DNA from 2 places in the Faecalibacterium butyricigenerans genome. Region 2 is predicted to be linked to the other one. Evidence: riboswitches for the same ligand, from Rfam matches in the RefSeq annotation. Region 2 holds a riboswitch; the other holds the start of a gene.
What was found. Region 2 has a riboswitch for FMN ahead of ribD (bifunctional diaminohydroxyphosphoribosylaminopyrimidine deaminase/5-amino-6-(5-phosphoribosylamino)uracil reductase RibD). Riboswitches for the same ligand answer to the same signal wherever they lie in the genome.
Positions count from the first base shown of each region.

Region 1: another riboswitch for FMN. It lies ahead of LKD23_RS03655 (ECF transporter S component); the one in region 2 lies ahead of ribD (bifunctional diaminohydroxyphosphoribosylaminopyrimidine deaminase/5-amino-6-(5-phosphoribosylamino)uracil reductase RibD).

Region 1 covers NZ_JAJEQL010000005.1:108,157-113,611, forward strand. Annotated here, with positions in the region: gene LKD23_RS03635 (YfhO family protein) at 1-1,411, shown strand, start outside; gene LKD23_RS03640 (DUF3873 family protein) at 1,552-1,746, shown strand; gene LKD23_RS03645 (ZIP family metal transporter) at 2,039-2,674, shown strand; gene LKD23_RS03650 (mechanosensitive ion channel family protein) at 2,712-3,797, opposite strand; FMN riboswitch at 3,940-4,060, shown strand; gene LKD23_RS03655 (ECF transporter S component) at 4,203-4,802, shown strand; gene LKD23_RS03660 (MATE family efflux transporter) at 4,913-5,455, opposite strand, start outside.
Region 2 covers NZ_JAJEQL010000011.1:25,299-30,753, forward strand. Annotated here, with positions in the region: gene LKD23_RS06055 (low molecular weight protein-tyrosine-phosphatase) at 1-326, opposite strand, end outside; gene LKD23_RS06060 (winged helix-turn-helix domain-containing protein) at 323-739, opposite strand; gene ribH (6,7-dimethyl-8-ribityllumazine synthase) at 760-1,236, opposite strand; gene LKD23_RS06070 (bifunctional 3,4-dihydroxy-2-butanone-4-phosphate synthase/GTP cyclohydrolase II) at 1,258-2,454, opposite strand; gene LKD23_RS06075 (riboflavin synthase) at 2,467-3,108, opposite strand; gene ribD (bifunctional diaminohydroxyphosphoribosylaminopyrimidine deaminase/5-amino-6-(5-phosphoribosylamino)uracil reductase RibD) at 3,072-4,196, opposite strand; FMN riboswitch at 4,348-4,462, opposite strand; gene LKD23_RS06085 (DNA primase family protein) at 5,078-5,455, shown strand, end outside.

The sequences.
Region 1 (5,455 bases), on a different contig from region 2:
GTGCAGTCTGGCAGGCGCGATGGCCTACTGGCGGGCACGGCAGGGTGACAGCAAAAAGCGCATCGTCGCTGTCTGTGCCGTCTTTGCGCTGGTGCCGGTGCTCAACAGCGCCTTCTATGCCCTCAATTCCAGCTACTACGCCCGCTGGTACTATATGCCGGTGCTTATCCTCTGCGCCATGACGGCCTGCGGGCTGGAAAGCCCCGACATCACCGCCGACGAGCTGGACGCTCCGGCGCGGGGCATCGGCTGGCTGATGCTGGCGACGCTGGCGTTTGCTGTGGTGCCGGTGCAGGACAGCAGTACCAAAGAGTGGTCGCTGGGCGTTCTGCAGAATCCCGGCCAGTATTTCGTCGTTCTGGGCTTTGGTCTGGGGGGACTGGTGCTCTATCACTTCATCTGCCGCCGCTGGCGGGGCAGCCGGGCCTTTGCCCGCCGGATGACGGCAGCAGTGCTGGCCTTTGCCTGCCTGTTCAGCATGGTGCACATCGGTATCGGCAAGTTCGGCCAGTGGCACACGGACAGCGACCTTGTGGAGCAGTACACCTCGGCCCTCCAGCTGAAAGATGACCTGCCGGAGGGCGACTGGCGTGTGGACACTTATGAGACCCACGACAACCTCGGCCTCTGGCTCGACAAGAGCTGCCTGCAATACTTCGGCAGTACGGCCGCGCCCAGCATACTCAGTTTCTACCCGGCGCTGGGCGTCAAGCGGGATGTCCGCAGTGAGCCGGAGATCTCGAACTATGCCCTGCGGGGCCTGCTGAGCGTGAAATACCTCATCACCACTCCCGAAAAGCAGGAAGATTTTCTCGCCGCTGCCGACGAGGGGTGGGACTACTACGACACCCGGGACGGCTTCATGCTCTACGAGAACAAAAACTACGTTCCCATGGGCTTCACCTACGACTACTACATCACCGAAGAGGAGTACGAAGCTACGGTGAAGAACACCCGCTCGAACCTTCTGATGCGTGCGCTGGTGCTCAGCGAGGAGGATGCCGCAGTCTATGGCCAGTATCTCAAAAAGCTGCCCGAGGAGAAGCGGAACGACCTGTGGTATGACACCTATGTCTCCGACTGTGCCGACCGCCGGGCCTCTGCGTGCAGCGTGTTCCAGATGACCAACTCCGGCTTCCATGCCGAGATCGACCTCGGAAAGGAGGACCTCGTCTTCTTCTCCGTCCCCTACGACGACGGCTTCACAGCCTACGTCAACGGTCAGGAGACCGACATCCTCCGGGTGGATGAGGGGCTGATGGCGGTTCTGGCCCCGGCGGGGGAGAACACCATCGACTTTGTCTATCAGGCCGACGGCTTCTCGCTGGCCGGCAAGGTCTCGCTGGCCGGGCTGGCGGTGTTTGTGGTATACACGGGGTATTTTGTCTGGAAGAAAAAGAAACGCTGTTGAATCCCCCGCTGTCAATACACATTCTCCCTTAAAAAGCAAGGCGCTTTTTGTGGAAAGAGCGAATAGCCTCCCCGGCCAAAACGTGATAAAATGAACACGTTGTGCTGCCCAGAGCGGCCGGAAAGGAAGAGCGAAAAATCATGGAGCAAAGCTGTTTGATGCCGGGACAGGAACGATGGGAGTCGTTCCGGGATGCAAATGGAGTGTCGAAGATCCGCTATTCTTACTGCTCGCTGAAGGGGCGGCTGTTCCACTGCGTCAGCCGCAGCCGGGAAGAGGCCGAGCGGCTGTGCGAGGACTGGCTCGTGGGTCAGGACCGCTGCTACCGCAGCTGAAGAATGCTTTGGAAGGACTGCCGTGCACGGAGACGCTGCACGAGCTGTCGGAATAAGGAACGCTGTGCAGAAAAAAGCGGAGACCTCCCTGTCCGGGAGGCCTCCGCTTTCTGCATTCACACTCTCTCTTTCTGCCGCATACATCGGTGGGAAGGGGGAATGCAATGTGAACGTCTATCTGTTTACGGCTGTCATCCTGCTGCTGCCTGCGCTCTGCACCGCGCTGGGTGCGGCGGGGGTCTTTCTGGTGCGGCGGGCCGACGAGCCGCGCACCCGGCGGATGCTCTGCGGCATGGCGGCGGGCATCATGCTGGCCGCCAGCGTGTGGAGCCTGCTCCTGCCCGCCATCGAGCGGGCAGAGGCCGGGCCGCTGCCGGTCTGGCTGGCCCCGGCAGCGGGGCTTGTGCTGGGCGCTGTGGGCTTGCTGCGACTGGAAGAAGCCGCCGGGCGGCTGATGCACGGCGGCGGGAGGGAGCATGGCCGGATGGGCCGGGTCGTGCTGGCTGTGACCCTCCACAACCTGCCGGAGGGGATGGTGGTGGGCCTTGCGGCGGCGCTGGCGCTGCGGGGTGAGCCGGAGGCCGTCAGCGGGGCGCTGGCCCTTGCGCTGGGCATCGGCCTGCAGAACATCCCGGAGGGCGCGGCGGTGAGCCTGCCGCTGGCACAGGCCGGGCAGGGGAGGCGGAAAGCTTTCTGCGCCGGGGCTGCGTCGGGCCTCGTGGAGCCGCTGGGGGCGCTGCTGGCGCTGGCCCTCGCGGGCTGGGTCAGCGCCGCCCTGCCGTGGCTGATGAGCGCCGCCGCCGGGTGCATGGTCTGCGTGACGGCGCAGGAGATGATCCCCGAGGCCGTGGGGCAGGACGAACCGGCGGGCGTCGTCAGCGTGGTGCTGGGCTTTGCCCTTATGATGGCACTGGACATCGCGCTGTAACAAAAAATCCGATGCATCTGCATCGGATTTTTTAGGTTCAGCCCTCTTTTTCGAGATAGACCGTCGTGGAGGGAAAGGCAAATTCCACACCGTCGGCCTTCATCACGTCCATGATGTTCAGGTTCAGGTCGTTCTGCATCCGCAGGAAGACGCCGTAGTCGGCGGTGCGAAGATAGGCGGAGACCATCAGGTTGATGCTGGAATCGCCGAAGCCGGTCATCCGGACAAAGGCGGTGTCCTCGTAGGCGTCGGGGCTGGCTTTCAGCATGGCGGTCAGGTCAGCCATCAGCTTTTCCAGCTGGGGGCGGGTGGTGTCGTAGGTGACGCCCAGCGTAAAGCGGTAGAGCCGCTTGTTGCGGAGGGTGGCGTTGTTGATGGTGGCGCTGCTGACGGTGCTGTTGGTGAGGATGTAGACCGAGTTGTCCAAGGCCCGTACCTTGGTGGAACGGAAGTTGATGTCCACCACTTCTCCCTCCACCTCGCCGACGGAGATCCAGTCGCCGATGGAGAAGGGCTTGTCCAGCAGGATGACCACGCCGCTGAAGAAGTTCTTGGCCATGTCCTGCGCGGCCAGCGAGATGGTCAGGCCGACAAGACCCGCACTGGCCACGATGCTGCCCACAGGCAGGCCGCTCTCCTGCGCGATGGTCGCGCCGCAGAGCAGGACGACAACGATCTTGTAGGCCTTATCCAGCAGGGTGAGGAGGGTGCGGTTGGTGCGGACTTCCTCGCTGGACGAGGCCAGCAGGAGGGCTGCGATGCCGGAGGCGTGGTAGAAGCCGGTGCCGATGAGGAAGACCAGCAGCATCCGGTAGACCTTCAGCAGGAGGGCCGGGAAGCCGGGAATGGCCCACGGCAGGCTGCGCAGGGCCAGATAGATGCCGGTATACCACGCGATGCGGGCGGCGGGGCTGGCGAAGCTCTCCAGCAGGGGATGGGTAAAGGCGAAGTGCCAGCTGCGCTGCAACAGGCGGGGGAAGAGCTTTTTCCGGAGCCAGCGGCAGCAGACCCAGCCGACGAACAGCAGAGCCAGCGCACAGACGCACCGGGCTGCAAAGGCGAACCAGCCTTCCAGCAGCAGCCCGGCGAACGAAAAGCCTAAATCATGGATGGTAAAGATCATAAAAACAAATTCCTTCCGGACGAATAATGATGGAATCAGTATAGCATACTCCGGCCTCCGGCGCAAATCCGGGGCGGGTTGTTAAAAAGTTGAACAAAGGGGCTTGACAAGAAAGGGAGAGCGCGTTATACTCTGCCCAGAAAGTTCGTTTCAGGGCGGGGTGTGATTCCCCACTGGCGGTATAGCCCGCGACCACTCCCAAAGAGTGCTGACCCGGTGAGACTCCGGGGCCAACGGTATAGTCCGGATGCAAGAAACGGCAGACAAATCGGTTTGTTTGTGCGCGCCCTGTTATAGTGTTAGGCTATGGCAGGGCGCGTTTTCATTTGTCTTCCCGGTTCCGGCGCGTGCGAAAAGGGCTTTCCAGTCTTTATTGAGTGGGGCAGCTGCCCCGGGAGGAAAATTATGAGAAAAGATACGACCCACAACCTGACCGTCGCCGCTATGCTCAGCGCCGTGGCCTTCATCCTGATGTTCATCGAGTTCCCCATCCCGATGCTCATCCCGTCCTTCGTCAAGATGGACTTCTCCGACCTGCCCGCCCTGCTGGGTGCCTTCGCCCTCGGCCCGGTGTACGGCGTGGTCATCAGCTTCATGAAGAACCTGCTCCACATCGTCATCAAGGGCACCTCCACCGCCTGCGTGGGCGAGCTGTGCAACTTTATGCTGGGCGCTGTCTTCTCCGCTGTGGCGGGCTTCATCTACAAGCGTCACAAGAGCCGCAAGACCGCCATCCTCGGTGCGCTGGCGGGTGCCGCCGCAATGGCCGTCTTCAGTGTACCCTCCAACTACTTCATCACCTACCCGGCCTATGTGGAGTTCTACCATATGCCGCTGGAAGCCATCCTCGGGATGTATCAGGCCATCCTGCCCTCGGCGGACAGCCTCATTAAGTGCCTCGTCATCTTCAACCTGCCCTTCACGCTGGTCAAGGGCCTGCTGGATGCCGTGCTCTGCATGGTCATCTATAAGCCGCTGTCGCCCATCCTGCATGGCCGCAAGTAATCAAGTAATTAAGTAAGAAAGAAAAACCTCTCAGTCAAAGCCTTCGGCTTTGCCGCTTCTCCTACCGAGGAGAGGCGGCATCGCAAAGCGATGACGGAGAGGTTGTTTTTTTATTGCAAAGCGCCCTTGTCGAGCCACTTCCCCCTTGCAAGCCGGAGGAGGAAGAGCACGCCCCGGATGCAAAGCTCGAGGCACATGGCGGCCCAGACGCCCACGAGGCCCAGCCGAGGGGCCAGCAGGAAGGCGAGGGTGAGCCGGATGCCCCACATACTGAGGAGATTCAGCAAAAAGCAGGCAGTGCTGTCGCCTGCGCCCTGCATCGCGCCGCTGGCGACGATGCTGGCACCGAACATCGGCTCGGCAAAGGCCTCGATGCGCAGCACCCGCGCACCCAGCGCGATGACGGCGGCGTCCGCCGTGAAGATGCCCATGAGGGCCGGGGCGAAGAGCCAGAGACCTACGCCCGACAGGGCCATGATGGCTATGCCCATCGCCGTGCAGAGCCATGCGAACCGCTTGGCCATGTCCCGGCGGTGGGCACCGACAGCCTGCCCGATGAGGGCGATGGAGGCGTCCTGAATGCCGTAGCCCGCCATATAGCAGAGGCCCTCGGCGCTGACGCCGAGGCTGTTGGCGGCGATGGCTACCGTGCC
Region 2 (5,455 bases):
GAGACTTTATGCTGTGGGTCTCCGCCGACAAGCCGCAGGATGTCGCACAGATTACTTTCGTCCATGCCAATCAGATGGTCATACCGTGCATAATCCAGCCGGGTCATCTGCCGGGCGGTCTTGCCGTTGCAGTCGATGCCATGTTCTGCCAGCTTCTGCCGTGCAGGAGGATAGACCGGATTTCCGATTTCCCATGCACTGGTGGCGGCTGATGCGATTTCAAATTGCTCGGATAGTCCTGCCTTGGACGTAAGGTCTTTCATCACATACTCCGCCATCGGGCTTCGGCAGATATTTCCGAGACAAATAAATAAGATCCTGGTCATGCCGGGTCGTTCTCCTTTTGGCTTACAAAAGCATAGCCGCCGTGGGTAGTGCGGATAAAGCTACCGCAGCCGGCCAGCTTCTTTCGCAGATTGGAAACGGTATTTGCCACGACCTTTAAGGTGTCGTCACAGTTTTGTCCCCACACAGCACGGAAAAGCTCTTCTTTTGAGAAGATTTGTCCTTCGTGGGAGGCAAGCATCAGCAGCAAATCGAACTCCAGTCGTGTAAGGGAGACTTTTCTGCCGTTGCACGACACTTCGTGGGTCATTCCGTCCAGTGTAAGCCCCGGAAGAACCAACTTCTCCCATGAATCAATGGATATTTGCTCTGCCTCGATGTGCTCTCGTTCCAGAAGCATCCGGATCTTCTGCTCTAATTCCGGGTCAGGCTGTCGGGTCTTTATAACGATCATGGCAAACTCCTGCGTGTATTTTACTCTGCGGCGGTATCCATTTCCCGGAGCAGGTTTACCATCTCGATGGCACTGACTGCACAGTCATAGCCTTTATTACCTGCTTTGGTGCCTGCCCGCTCGATGGCCTGTTCGATGTTTTCGGTGGTCAGTACACCAAAGAGGACGGGAACCCCGCTTTCCAGCGAGACCGTGGCAATGCCTTTGGAAACCTCATTGCACACATAGTCGTAATGGCTGGTAGAACCGCGAATCACGGCACCAAGGCAGATCACAGCATCATACTTCCCGCTTTTTGCCATTTTAGAGGCAACCAGTGGGATCTCAAAAGCACCCGGAACCCATGCAACATGAACATCAGCGTCCTGCACATCGTGCCGGAGCAGACCATCCATTGCTCCGCTCAGAAGTTTGGACGTGATAAATTCGTTGAAGCGGGCAGCTACGATACCGACCTTGATGTTCTGAGAAACCAGCTTGCCTTCAAATGTTTTCATTTTTAAATACCTCTTTCGTTGTTAATATTCCAGAAGATGCCCCATCCGTGCCTGCTTCGTTTTCAGGTAAAACAGGTCATACGGGGTCGCCGTCATCTGAATGGGTACGCGCTCGGAGATCTCCAGCCCAAACTCGGAGAGCTGATATACTTTGTCCGGGTTATTGGTAAGCAGGCGCAGGCTTTTTACGCCAAGTTCCCGGAGGATCTGTGCGCCGAGATAATACTCCCGTTCATCTCCATGGAACCCAAGAGCGAGATTGGCTTCCAGCGTATCCATGCCCTGCTCCTGAAGTTCATAGGCACGCAGCTTGTTGATCAGACCGATGCCCCGGCCTTCCTGCCGCATATAGAGCAGGATACCCCGGTCTTCTTTTTCGATCTGCGTCATGGCAGCGGCCAGCTGTTGGCCGCAGTCACAACGCAAAGAGCCAAATGTATCTCCTGTCAGGCATTCCGAGTGGACGCGGCACAGAATATCCTTTCCATCGCCAATGTCACCTTTTACCAGTGCAATGTGATGCTCTCCGTTCAGGCGGCTCACAAAACCATAAGCTCTGAAGGTGCCATACTTGGTGGGCAGGTTCACTGCCGTCACCTGATCGACCAGTTTATCGTGACACTTGCGGTACTCCTGTAAATCACGGATGGTGATGAATTTGATCTGGAAACGCTCTGCCAGCTTTGCCAGTTCAGCGGTGCGCATCATCGTGCCATCCTCCCGCATGATCTCGCAGCACAGGCCGCATTCTTTCAGCCCTGCCAGACGGCACAGGTCAACGGTTGCTTCCGTGTGACCGTTGCGCTCCAACACACCGTTCTTTTTTGCCAGAAGGGGGAACATATGGCCCGGTCTGCGGAAATCTTCTGCTTTTGCGTGATCGTCCACACAAGCCATCGCCGTAATGGAACGCTCTGCGGCAGAAATGCCCGTAGAAGTAGAAACGTGGTCGATGGACACCGTAAATGCCGTTTCATGGTTGTCGGTGTTATACTGCACCATCTGCGGAAATTGCAGCTTCTGGACGAAAGCCTCGGACATCGGCATACAGATCAGACCTTTGCCGTGGGTCGCCATAAAGTTGATGTTTTCGGTGGTGGCAAATTCGGCAGCACAGATGAAGTCCCCCTCGTTTTCACGGTCGGGGTCATCCGTTACCAGAATGATTTTTCCTTGCTTCAGGTCTTGCAAAGCTTCGGGAATGGTATTGAAGTTCATCGTAAACTCTCCTTAAAAGCCGCAGCGCAGCAGCATTTCTTTTGTGAGCGTGTTTTGCTTCGGTGTTTCTGATGGAAGCAGCCTCTCGATATATTTTCCAACAACATCGGTTTCCAAATTGACAAAATCCCCTTTGTGCCGTTGGTTCAGGTTCGTCTGACGGACGGTGTGCGGTATCGTGGACACGGAAAAGCCCGTAGGTTCCACCGCAGCCACGGTCAGGCTGATACCGTCTATTGTGATAGAGCCTTTTTCAACGACATAGCGAAGAATCGCAGGATCTGCATGAATGGTGTACCAGATAGCCGTATCGTCTTTTCGGATATTAGCAATGCGTCCGACACCATCCACATGGCCTGCTACGATGTGTCCGCCAAAACGTCCGTTGGCCGGCATGGCACGTTCCAGATTGACAGCACTTCCAACGGTGAGCTGTGCAAGTGCAGAGCGGTTCAAGGTCTCGTGCATGACATCCGCAGCAAAGCTATCCGGGAAGAGCTGCCTGACGGTCAGGCAGATGCCGTTGACGGAGATGCTGTCGCCGATCCTGGTTTCTTCCAGAACCGTTTTTGCACGAACAGTCAGTACGGCGGAATGCTGTCCCCGATTGATGGATTTTATTGTTCCGACTTCTTCCACGATTCCGGTAAACACGGGTACTCCACCTCACTTTCGATCAGGAAATCTTTGCCAAGCTGTTCCAATCGGCTGTTCTTCAGGCGGAATGCAGCATCCGGAAGCGGGACACCTGCACCCTCAATGGGTACTTTGGCATCCCTTCCTCCGAACAGCTTCGGGGCAATGTAAGCCTGTACCTGCTGCACGATGCCGCTTTCCAGTGCAGACCAGTTCAAGGTTCCGCCGCCTTCCAGCAGAATGCTGTCGATCTGCTCCTGCCCCAGCTGTTCCATCAGTTGCAGAAGATTCACATGACCGCAATGCGCTTCCAGACAAAGGACCCGGCACCCGGCCTGTTGATATGCCGCCTGCTTCTCCGGGTCGCCGCAGCAGGTCGCAAGAATGGTCGGAACCTGTTTGGCGGTCATGACCACCTGTGATTGCAGTGGTGTCCGCAAATGTGTATCACAGATGATCCGGACGGGATCACGGCCACCCTCTATCCGGCAGGTCAGCAGCGGGTCATCTGCTAGGATGGTTCCGACTCCCACCATAATGCCGCGGAATCGGTGTCGCTGCCGTTGAACATGATTCCGGGCAATTTCCCCGGTGATCCATTTGGAAGCGCCTGTGTATGTGGCGATTTTTCCATCCATCGTCATGGCGTATTTCATGGAAACGAAAGGGCGTTTTGTGGTGATATAGTGGAAGAACACCTTGTTCAGCGCATCGCATTCCTCTTGCAGAACATTTTCGGTCACATCTATGCCGTGTGCGCGCAGGATTGCAATTCCTTTTCCAGCCACCAGCGGATTCGGGTCAGCAGAACCCACGACCACCCGGTGAATGCCCGCGTCCAGAATCGCATCCACGCAGGGCGGCTGCTTTCCGTAATGGCAGCACGGCTCCAATGTCACATACAGGGTCGCTCCCTGCGGATCTTCGGTGCAGGATGCCAGCGCATTGCGCTCCGCATGAGCCTGACCGTATCTCTGGTGCCAGCCCTGTCCGATGATCCTGCCCTCTTTTGCGACCACGGCACCCACCATCGGGTTGGGAGATGTCCATCCGCAACCCTTTTTTGCAAGCTGCAAAGCCAGACGCATATACTCTTTGTCGTTCATCGTGTTGCCTCCAAAAGAAAAAGCCCTGAACAAAAACGTTCAGGGCAAGCCGAAAAAACACAAGGGATCCTTGTGCAAAAAAGAAAGCTCCAGAATGCAAACGCATCCCAGAGCAGCCTCCACAAGCGCAGGACCGTACGGGTTCTGCGCTTGGTATCTTCTTTCATCCAGACTGTACTGTCGGCTTCGGAGTTTCACCGAATCATGCCTTACGGCTCGTGGGCTGTACCACCGGTAGGGAATCGCACCCTGCCCTGAAGATTTCTGATTCAATTACAGCGGCATTATAGCACGGCTCCTTTCGGATTGCAAGGGCATTCTGCAAACCGGGACGAAACCGGGATGAAGATGGGTACGAAACTTTTTGACTATTATTGCCTTGTCAAGAGGGTAGGCGTCGTCCAGCCCTCTCTCTTTTTGCCAAAGTTTTCCTCGCCTTTTCTTGCAAGCTGCCGAAAGTGACGCGTTCTCAAAAGTTTTTGTTGACACGGCTCGATTTTTGTGGTAATCTATCCCAACAATTGAATATAACATATTTTTACATATTCGTTCTGGCCCTGCGGGGCTGAACATTTTGGCTTTCAGCCGTTACATAACCGACTAGCATGACCTTCCAGAAAAAGCGAAGGCAGGGCTGGTCTGTTCTGTGACGGCTTTTTTGTTGCCGTTTTGCCCGTTGCACCTTGAAAACCGCATGACCGTCTGCATGGGATACCCGGCGATGCCCCCCCAGTGGGAGAGCCGGAAAACGCCGCCGAGAGGGGGCAGGAAATCCATGAAGGGAGAACGGCAGGACGTTGATTTCCCAGTTGCGGAGTAAAACGATGTGATCATTTTGATCACATCGTTTTTCCGTAACGCCAAGAAAGGACGGAATGCCTATGAGTAATTTTACCCCTGCATGGTTCAAGAAAGGTTTTTTCAACGAATCCCTGTTCTGTGACGATTTTCTGAGCATCCACCAACTGCTTTACTCGAATGGCGCATTTTTCACCCCGGACGGCAGAATGGTGGACCCCATGCCCCTGCGGTGTGAGATCTTCGAGATGATGCGTGAATACGTCGGGGCGAACCTTGCCAAGAAGGTCACCAATGTGGTGGACGTGCTGAAACTGGCGGCACAGGTGGAGGACTTTCCGCCTGTCACCGACCGCATCGCACTGGCAAACGGCACCCTGTATCTGGACGGTACCTTTCAGGAGGGCAAGCCGGAGATCGTGCGCAACCGCCTGCCTGTCAAGTATGACCCGAAAGCCGCC